2 regions of the Paenibacillus sp. FSL H7-0690 genome follow, and region 2 is predicted to be linked to the other one. Evidence: riboswitches for the same ligand, from Rfam matches in the RefSeq annotation. Region 2 holds a riboswitch; the other holds the start of a gene.

Region 1 (4,891 bases), 1.2 Mb from region 2:
GGAGATTGGGTGGCGTCTGTAGTAGACCAATTGTGCAAGGTAAACGATAATATGATGAACATAACCGTCTGCACCCCTAGCAGAACGAAAGCCCAGATGTATCCAGCCCGGATACTGTCCAACACATATTGTCCATAGCCGGGCTCTTTGGCGCGGGGCCAAGGGTTCATGCCTTCCTCTTTTCGCCATAAGCCATTGCCGCCCACTAAAGAAAAGTAGAGCAAGGAGGACATCAGCAGGCTGTACAAAGCATAAATGATAAACATAATGACAGAGGTAATCTGTGCTTCTAGCCCTTCGCCCGTTGATTCAGGCAGCATATTATAGGTGCTGATCATCATGATTACAAAATAGGCTGAGCTTAGGAATACTCCACGTTTAAAGGAAGTATGCTCTCTTCTAAGAATACTGTAGACGAGTGCCAGAATTCCTAAAATCAGTGTGGGTATACCGTAACCGAATAATGTTAGCTTTTCCGCTAAAGAGGTCTGTCCTTGTACGTAGGAGGTATGCCAAGCTGGTGCAGTGAATCCGGCATTAAAGCTGGATACCTGCTCTCCACTGAAATCAAAATAATAGTGCAATAAGGATTCGCCGACCTGAACAGTACTATCCGTATACACTAGCCCATGGCTTCCTGTATTCGATTCAATTTGTAGCTTGGCAGGATTTACTTCCCATTCCTGAAGCCAAGGACGAGCAAGATTCTCCTTCTGCGCTAGAGTGAGGTCAGCTCCCTTGTCCTCTTTTGCACCAACGGAAGCGATGCCTGACCCCTCTTCGGAGGTAACTTTTGCAGCCTTTGAGAAAGCGACAATCTTACCGGTATACATATTGAGGTCAACGATGATTTGCGGCTCTTGCTCCGCTGAAGGAGTAAGCGTTGCCCGAAAGACATCAAAAGGATATTTTTGATCCAATTTTTTCTTGGTGTAGTCCTCCACAAGCTTCTCGCGAGACATATAACCATAAAAGGAAGAGTCCGTCTGGTAAAGTACATTCCATTGATCGTTTGGTGCTTCGGTGTAGTTGAGCTTTTGTTCTGCAAATAATATGGCTTGGTCACGGGCTTCTGCCTTGCTAATGACGGTGGTATCTTCACCTGTAGGGCTGCTAAGCAGTGAAGGGGAAATCTGAAACATAATAAATAGAATAAGACCGATAATGCCCGAGATGATGAGCCTCTTGGAGAGGGCACGTTGCTGTAAGGGCTGGCCGACGGGATTCATGTAACGCCTCCTTGTTATGTACTGACAATGTTATGTTCCATTATAGTATTAGTGCCTGGTTGGTTACAAAAAACATTATATGTTCTTTTTATGGGTAATAGAGATAGTATAGAATAGTCATGTGAATTTATACCATGAATTTTATCGTGTTCATTTCTGCACGAATGATGAGAATCGGTGTAATTGCAGGGAAAACACGGAAAAGTGATGAGAAAAGGCACTCCTTTTGATGCAGTCTCTTTAAACCGCATTTTTTCATGTGAATGAGCATTAATTGTGTCTTTGTGAATTCACTAAATAACGTATATAATTTGTATGCAATTGTATAGTAGCCGAATTTCTGGTGAAAACGGGGGAACCATAAGAAGTGATGAAAAGTGGAGTGTACACGATAAATGGCACTTTCATCAGGGGTGAATTTCGTTCTGGGAACGAATAGGGCAGCCTGCACAGTCCGAATCCGACAGCTAACCTCGTAGGCTAATTTACTGCAGGAACCAAGTCAGCATTGGTTTTCCAGTGCTTTTTTTGTTGGAATTTTTGATAAGAAGGTGAGCAAAGTGGCTTCACAGTTTCGCAGGATTTCTGAATTTAAGTTTCTGAAGCTCTCGCCGCCGCAGATACTGGTGCTTGGTTTTGCATCGATCATTCTGATAGGGGCCCTGCTGCTTATGCTGCCCATCTCAAGCACAAGCGGGAATTCCGTGGAATTTATTGATGCATTATTTACTTCAACGTCGGCAACCTGTGTTACAGGGCTTGTTGTGCTGGATACCGGAACTTCGTTCACGATTTTTGGGAAAACCGTAATTATGATCCTGATCCAGATCGGCGGCTTAGGTTTTATGACCATGGCCACTCTATTTTCACTGGTGTTAAAGCGTAAAATATCTTTGCGGGACAGGCTAATCCTACAGGAAGCCATGAATCAAGGCTCTATGGAAGGAATTGTGCGACTGATCCGGAGAGTCCTCATATATTCTCTTGTCATAGAAGGCTGTGCCGCTGTGCTGCTGTCTATTCGCTGGGCTTTTGATATGCCGTTGGGAAAAGCGATTTATTATGGCATATTTCATGCGGTGTCTATGTTTAATAATGCGGGGTTCGATATTTTTGGGGATTTTCGCAGTTTAACTGATTATGTATATGATCCGCTTGTGAATATTATTGTGATGTTTCTGATTGTCTCCGGCGGGATTGGTTTTATTGTAATGTCAGATCTGGTGGAGTTTCGGGTAACCCGCAGGCTGTCTCTACATAGTAAAGTTGTCCTGTCCACCAGTACAGGGCTGATTCTGATCGGAGCTTTGGTTATTTTTATATTTGAGTTTACTAACACTCGTACCCTGGGTTCACTGAATTTCGGCGGTAAAATATTATCGGCCTTCTTTCAATCCGTGTCTCCCCGTACGGCTGGCGCGAACACAGTAGATATTGCTGGACTTCGGCAGGCTACACAATTTTTTATAGTGATTCTTATGTTTATTGGTGCTTCTCCGGGCTCAACGGGCGGGGGGATTAAGACAACAACCTTTACGATGATGATTGGTGCTGTAATTGCTATGCTGCGTGGACGGGAAGATGTTGTGTTGTTCCGTTATCGGCTGGCTCAAGAGCGCATCTACAAGGCATTAACGATCACGCTGCTGGCTTTGTTGTTAATCGCCTCTGTGTCGATGATACTCTCCACAACTGAAGACAGTAATTTCTTGGCAATCTTGTTTGAGACGACCTCCGCCTTTGCTACGGTAGGACTGACTATGGGGCTAACTCCGGAACTGTCAGCGATCGGTAAGATTCTACTCTGTCTGACGATGTTTGCAGGTCGGCTAGGTCCACTAACCTTAGCGTATGCACTCGGTCCCAAACAGGGTAAACCACTGTATAAGTATCCGGAAGGTAAAATAATTATTGGATAGGAGTTAATTAGAAATGAAAGCACAGCAATTTGTAGTAATCGGCTTAGGTCGCTTCGGTTCAAGCCTGGCGCTTGAGCTGATGGAAATGGGCTACGAGGTGCTCGGCATTGACCACCATGAAGAACGCGTGGAGGAAATGAGCGATCAGCTGACGCATACGGTAGTAGCAGATGCTACAGATGAGGGAATTATGCGCTCGCTTGGTGTACGGAACTTTGATTGTGGGATTGTTGCGATTGGTGACAATATGGAGAGAAGCATTCTGGCGGCCATTTTGTTGAAGGAGATTGGAGTCAAGCAAGTGGTGGCTAAGGCAATCTCTATCCTTCATGGCCGCGCACTGTCGCGGCTGGGGGTTGATCGGGTTATTTTTCCGGAGCGGGATATGGGGATTCGTGTGGCACATCAGCTGGTGACGCCCAATTTGCTGGATTATATTGAACTGTCCAAGGATTATAAAATTGTCGAGCTGACCGTACCTTCCTGCATGAACGGCAGAAGCTTGTCTGATTTAAATACAAGAGCTAAATATGGCTGCAGTATTGTTGCCCTAAATAGGGAAAGCGGAATAATCGTCGCTCCAACTGCCCATGATTATTTGAGTGAAGGCGATGTTATGGTACTCATTGGTCCTAATGAAAGTATTGACCGTTTTGAGAGTGAAGTTGTGAACCAAGAATCATAGGAAAAGAAGCTGACTCAAAAGTAGTGAATTCTACTTGGAGGCAGCTTCTTTTTTATGGAGTAAAGAGTAGGAAAAGTAATGGATTTACTGTGTCGTATGACATTAGACCACGCGTTGTTTTCTATAATGTTGGTTTGGTCGGTGCGCGACTTGCTAGGTGTGGTTATCGTACGGCTTGCAATTAGATGATTTGTGGTATCTGTGACGGTGAAATATGTGTGGCGAAAAGCGATATGTGTTCTTTGTTTGTGCGATGTACAGAGTGGGTTTTAAACTAGTTGGGGAAAAACTCCCTGAAAATAGCCGCTATTCGCTCTAAATGAACGACATTAGGGAATTCCTCCCTAATAAACAGAGGGATTCCTTAATTAGTTACTGAATCGGCCGAAAATTAGGGAAGTTTTCCCTAATTTTAAGTCTGCTGAACAGAAATCTCTGAACTTCAGGGAGAAATTCCCTAATTACGCTATAAGTACTTCACTTATTGCCTCATTTGGAGATCACTAGGTGCGCCCCTTGATTCATTTGGTCCGGCTTTACTGCTCACGTTCTGTCAGAAACATCTCTTCGGTAACTTGCACCAGACTGCGAGCCGCCGTGCTCATGCTTCCATCGTCACGGTAGATCAGGCAGGTGGTCCGTTGAGTTTGCTCCAGCTCCTTGATATGTAAGGACACCAGCCCGCCGCCGTTCAGCAGTTCTGGACGCAGATAAGACTTTGGCAGTAACGCAGCCGCTTTGACGGTCGGAAGCAGCCGTACGATGGCTTCGAAGGAGTCAATCTCCATGCGCACATCGGGATCAATCCCGCAGCGCTGGAATAGATCGTCCGTCAGACGCCGGTACCAGGTCCCCTTTGAGAAGAGAATCATAGGCAGCCGGGATAGATTATCCATGGTTAGCTTGGAAGATAAATTTAAAGGATGCTGCTCTGAGACGACTAGTCGCAGTTGATCCTCAAATAGAGAAATGCAGCGCAACCCGGGTTCTTGAATAGAGGAAGCGATCAGACCTACATCTGATTTTCCCTCACTAACTGAGGATACGATCTCATGCGT
Region 2 (4,891 bases):
ATCATCCACATATTACGATTGATTATAAAACAGTTACCCTGCGACTTGAATCTAATGAAGAAGATGGGATTACGGCTCTAGATCTTCGAGCGGCGCATGAATTTAATGAAGCCTTTGAAAAAAATCATTAGTTTAGCCAAAATCATAAAATAAACGCCCGTGCATAGATAGTCACCTATCTCATACACGGGCGTTTTTAGTTGCTTGATGGGTTACTTTTTCTCTGAGAGCCAGAGTGCGACGTTGGCGATCTCTTCAGGCGCTAGCTTTTCCTTAAAGGAAGGCATTTGACCACGTCCTTTAGTGACAATGCTGTAGATTTCCTCAGCGTCATGCTGGCCGCCTTCATTCTGAAGACTTGGTCCAACTCCACCTTGAAGCTGATCGCCGTGACAGGTGATACAGCTGGCTTTCACGGTTGCTTCTGCCTTTGCTGCGTCCAGTTGAACTACCGGCATCGTGGGCTTATTTTCTTCCGCTACCTCTTCTTTACCCGGAAGTGTAAACATGAGTACTACCGCAAAGGCACAGGCGGCAAAAAACAAACCGCTCATGATCCATTTCTGCATCCCAATTCGTCCCTTCTATGTAAGCTGCTCCCTACATTATAGCTTATGGTGAAGCGTTATCATAGGGTTTGTGACAAAAAAATGAACGAGAATACAATCATTCTTATGAAATATCTGGTATTTAATATCATTTGTCATAGACCATGCAATAAAAAGGTTTGTCTCCTGTAGGTGTGCGGCGTTCATACGTATCTGTAATCGTAAATCCACATTTTTGATAAGTTCGAATGGCGCGTTGGTTCCAGGTCAGGACTTCCAGATCTATCTCACGATCAGGATAACGATTCAAAGCTGTCTGGACGATGGCATCTACGAATAGTTTGCCTAAACCATGGCCGCATAGATCGGGGCGCATCCCAACTCCTAAACGAACGACTCCTTCCATCGGAAACAACTGTGCGAATCCGCACAAAACCTCTTGTTCATTTAATATGGAGACATATTGTTCCTCCCGGAGCTGCGGATCACCAAACTCGATGCCAAGAGCCTGCATCTGCTCCCACGGCATCCAGCCATAAATATTATATGGAGGCGTATAGCTCCACTTACAAATAGCTTCTCCGTGAATTGCCTCCATAGGAACTACATGAAAAGTTACCGAGGGATTTATCATAAAGTCAACGATCTCCTTTCACGAGGACATTGCTATATTACTAATTATATACAAAATGGGGGAGGTTCGACTCAGAAACTTTATATGAGAGGAATGTTTTACAAATTATGAGAGGGGTAAATAAGTAATAAGACAAAAAAACAAGCTCTCCTCCAAGAGTTACCTTGGAAAAGAGCCTATGTACGTTACTTATTGAACATCATCATTGTCTTCCGATTCAGCAGCAACCGATTGGTAAGCGTCTGTGCTCATAATGCGCTTAGCACCAACGTAGCGTTTCACGTAGTAGCTATCACTCAGAGAGCTAATCGTAACACCGCGTGAGGTAGAAGCGTGTGCGAACTTACCTTCACCGACATAAATGCCGACATGGGAGACACCTTTGCCACTTGTATTGAAGAATACAAGATCTCCGGCTCTTATATCATCACGGGAGATTGCTGTGCCCATTTGATATTGGGAACCTGATTGGTGTGGAAGGTTAATGCCAATCTTATCAAACACATACATTGTAAATCCGGAGCAATCAAATCCGTTAGTGGATATACCGCCGGATACGTATTTAGTACCGATGGCCTTGTCAATCACTTTATCCATTTTGGAATCTGCGAAAGCGCTTCCTGCTCCGATGGTGAGGATGATGGAAAAGCTTAGTACTGCTGCTGCTAACTTCTTCTTCAAAAGTGTATACCCCTTCCAAATGCCTACGAGGTTAGCTTAAGGGTTCGGTTGAAGGTCCCCTATGACCCCTCTATATAATGGAGGTCAATTCACCCAAAGTTGGTTCCCCCGTTTTCCTAATAGTTAGGAAACTCGGCTCATACTGTTGATTAGGATTAGCTTGTAATCAATACATGACAAAACCTTTGTAAATAACAACTTAATGATTACAAAAATGTTACTAAAATCTCACTGCGCTAATTGTAACAAACAGAAAGCCGCTTGGCAATCGTTTTTAACATATTAATGCAGAAAAATTGGCATTTTTACGGTAGAAAGGCATATGTAAGCGTTAATAATGACCTAATTTTTAATATAATTGCAATTTTTATCAAATAAACGTGTTTCAATTGGGCTCTATTAGTGTAAAAATATATTATGGAAAAAAGAAAAACCCGAATTTGATTACGGGAATAATCAGATTCAGGTTCATATAGTTGTAATTATGAGGTTATAGTTGTGAGGAAGGTTTCAATCGAAGGCTACAGCTTGATAAGCTGAAGTACTCATTACTCTTTTAGCGCCAACATAACGATTGGCCCAGTAGGCCTGACTGAGTGAAGTGATGGTCACTCCACGCGAAGAGGACGATTGTGCGAATTTTCCGTTTCCAACATAAATGCCGACATGGGATACTCCATTGCCAAGTGTGTTAAAGAACACTAGATCACCAGAACGCAGATTGCTTTTGGATACAGCAGTTCCAACGCTATATTGAGCTTTTGATGTACGAGGTAAAGTAAGACCCACATTCTTGAATACATATTTTGTAAATCCAGAGCAATCAAATCCGGCAGTGCTTGTACCTCCGGTTTTATAGGCAACTCCAATAGTCTTTGAGATTACAGTGTCCATCTTAGAGTCGGCAAAGGCGCTTCCTCCACCAATAGATAATGCCATTACAAGTCCTAGCGCCGCAGCGACGCATTTTTTTCTTAAATTATGTCTTTTCAAAAGATGTACTCCTTCCAAGGCCTGCGAGGTTAGCTTAAGGGTTCGGTAGAAGATTCCCTATGATCCCTGTAAAGCGAGATCAATTCACCCAAAATATGGTTCCCCCACTTCCCGGTGCAAAGGAATTAGGCGTGTTAAGCACCAAGAGAATGACGTTTCGACAGTTACACTTACGATAAATACATTTAGTTATGTAGGAATCGTTTCAATTGATTACAAAATTGTTACTAATAGCACAGGACTTATTGTAACAGAGCTTTTATGATTTTGCAAATACTCTTAAGTTATCCGTAATGAGAAAAAGTCCCAGCTCCTGAATACAGGAATTGGGACCTTTTTATTATGTCAAATAAGGTTAATTTATTGTGGAAATGCTTTGCTACACCATAGATGATATTGTGCAGAGATTCCCCACATTTTTAAGAGCGTAGAAGGTAGTGGTGAGATTTGCCGTATTATAAGTGCCGGCAGGCCGGGACAGAACAGACCCGTCAGTCCGCACACTAGCAGTAAGAGCAAGCCTCCCGCACCAAGTACAATGGAAACACCTATAGCAGGAATCAGTGACCGCAAGCAGATGAACAGTGAGGAGAACATTCCTGTACCGCCGGTGTAACCAAACTGCATATATAGAAGAAACAGGCGCACGATAAAAATATATATAAGCCATGCCAATACGTATGGTACTAAATGAAGTAACAAAGTGTAGTTAAACAAAGAGGATAAGAACAGCCCGTACATTTTTGGAGCAAGCCAGTAAAGCGGCAGCAGGGTCAGCACCCATTCGATTAGGCTAAAGACTAAGACAGGTAGTCCATAGATCTTCATGCCGGGGAAAAAGAACAGCCCGCGCTCGCCCTTTCGCTCCTGGTGCAGCTCATGCAGCAATCCTGCCCTTATGAAAGGAGAAAGCAGAAGTCGCAAGACAACAAGTCCTAGAAGCATCCATAACCAAGTGCGTATCGCAGGGTCAGTATTCAAGCTGAACTGTCCCTCGATATAATACAACAGTCTGCCCATACCGCTGCCGCCGGCGTCTTTATCTGGATAGCGCAGTAGAATTGGAATAATAGCAGATCGGATGAAACCATACATAAAGTAGCCCCAGAGCAGTCGGTAGATGAAGAGCAGAATTAAAATATAAAATTGCTCCTTCATGCTTTGCCAGCCGCGGGTTATCGATGTTCTCACAATCATTCACCTCACCAGACAAGAGTTCCGAGCACGGTTTCAAGTAGTTTAGTTACACTTAACGTCCAGCGAGAGAGCGTCTTGGGCTCTATTTCCGCCAGCCTAAAGTTGTTTAAATGTTTGCTCTCCAATAAGATGGAATGCTCAGGGTCAATCTCAGCAGAGAGAAGAGGATTATCGCTTAACAATTGAAACGTAGTCTCTGCTCCTTCACCGTTCCAGACCCGCTGCACCGAAGAGCTGTCGGCGAATGTGAATTTCACGGGAACATCAACGTAATGGCTCCCTTTATTTGAAATCTTCACTAATGATTCGTAGCTTTGAGCATCGCCGCTGTTATTTTTTTTAAAAGTAATCGTATCTACTGAGAAGTCAGGCGCACCATCACCATAAATGTAATCATCGAAATATGCCTGCCATGATTTTTTGGTTACCTTCTCAACGACTTTCTGAAAATCTGACGTAGCGGGATGCTGGAAACGGAACTTACGAGCGTAGGAGGACATGATGTTGTTCATTGCTTTGGTACCTACCTGGCGTTCGATATCTTTAAGTACAAGCTTGCCGCGGATATAAACATTTCGGCTATAGGAATCCGCCCCTGCATATTTCCACGTTTCCAGATTTAACGGCTCAGGTATAGTCACCAGGCTGGCCTGTAAAGGCAAATTAGACTTGATACCGTATTCTTGTTCCATAAGTCTGTCTTCGGCATAGGAAGTAAAGCTTTCATCCAGCCAAGCCTCTTCGAATTCATTACTGGCTACCATACCGTAGAAGTATTGATGGCCGATCTCATGAATGACGGTTCTTTCAAGTGAGGTATCTGGAGAAGAATCTGCGG

Evidence for each region. A riboswitch is a leader RNA that binds a small molecule or an ion and turns the genes downstream of it on or off. The one in region 2 is predicted to bind cyclic di-AMP.
Region 1: another riboswitch for cyclic di-AMP. It lies ahead of MHI32_RS25540 (TrkH family potassium uptake protein); the one in region 2 lies ahead of MHI32_RS00545 (C40 family peptidase).

Annotation. Positions count from the first base shown of each region.
Region 1 covers NZ_CP150281.1:5,810,751-5,815,641, reverse strand. Annotated here, with positions in the region: gene MHI32_RS25545 (CPBP family intramembrane glutamic endopeptidase) at 1-1,229, opposite strand, end outside; cyclic di-AMP (ydaO/yuaA leader) riboswitch at 1,550-1,725, shown strand; gene MHI32_RS25540 (TrkH family potassium uptake protein) at 1,790-3,148, shown strand; gene MHI32_RS25535 (TrkA family potassium uptake protein) at 3,162-3,833, shown strand; gene MHI32_RS25530 (LysR family transcriptional regulator) at 4,370-4,891, opposite strand, start outside.
Region 2 covers NZ_CP150281.1:111,886-116,776, forward strand. Annotated here, with positions in the region: gene MHI32_RS00525 (4a-hydroxytetrahydrobiopterin dehydratase) at 1-131, shown strand, start outside; gene MHI32_RS00530 (cytochrome c) at 213-569, opposite strand; gene MHI32_RS00535 (GNAT family N-acetyltransferase) at 697-1,182, opposite strand; gene MHI32_RS00540 (C40 family peptidase) at 1,372-1,824, opposite strand; cyclic di-AMP (ydaO/yuaA leader) riboswitch at 1,869-2,011, opposite strand; gene MHI32_RS00545 (C40 family peptidase) at 2,374-2,802, opposite strand; cyclic di-AMP (ydaO/yuaA leader) riboswitch at 2,860-2,998, opposite strand; gene MHI32_RS00550 (hypothetical protein) at 3,217-4,047, opposite strand; gene MHI32_RS00555 (M1 family metallopeptidase) at 4,059-4,891, opposite strand, start outside.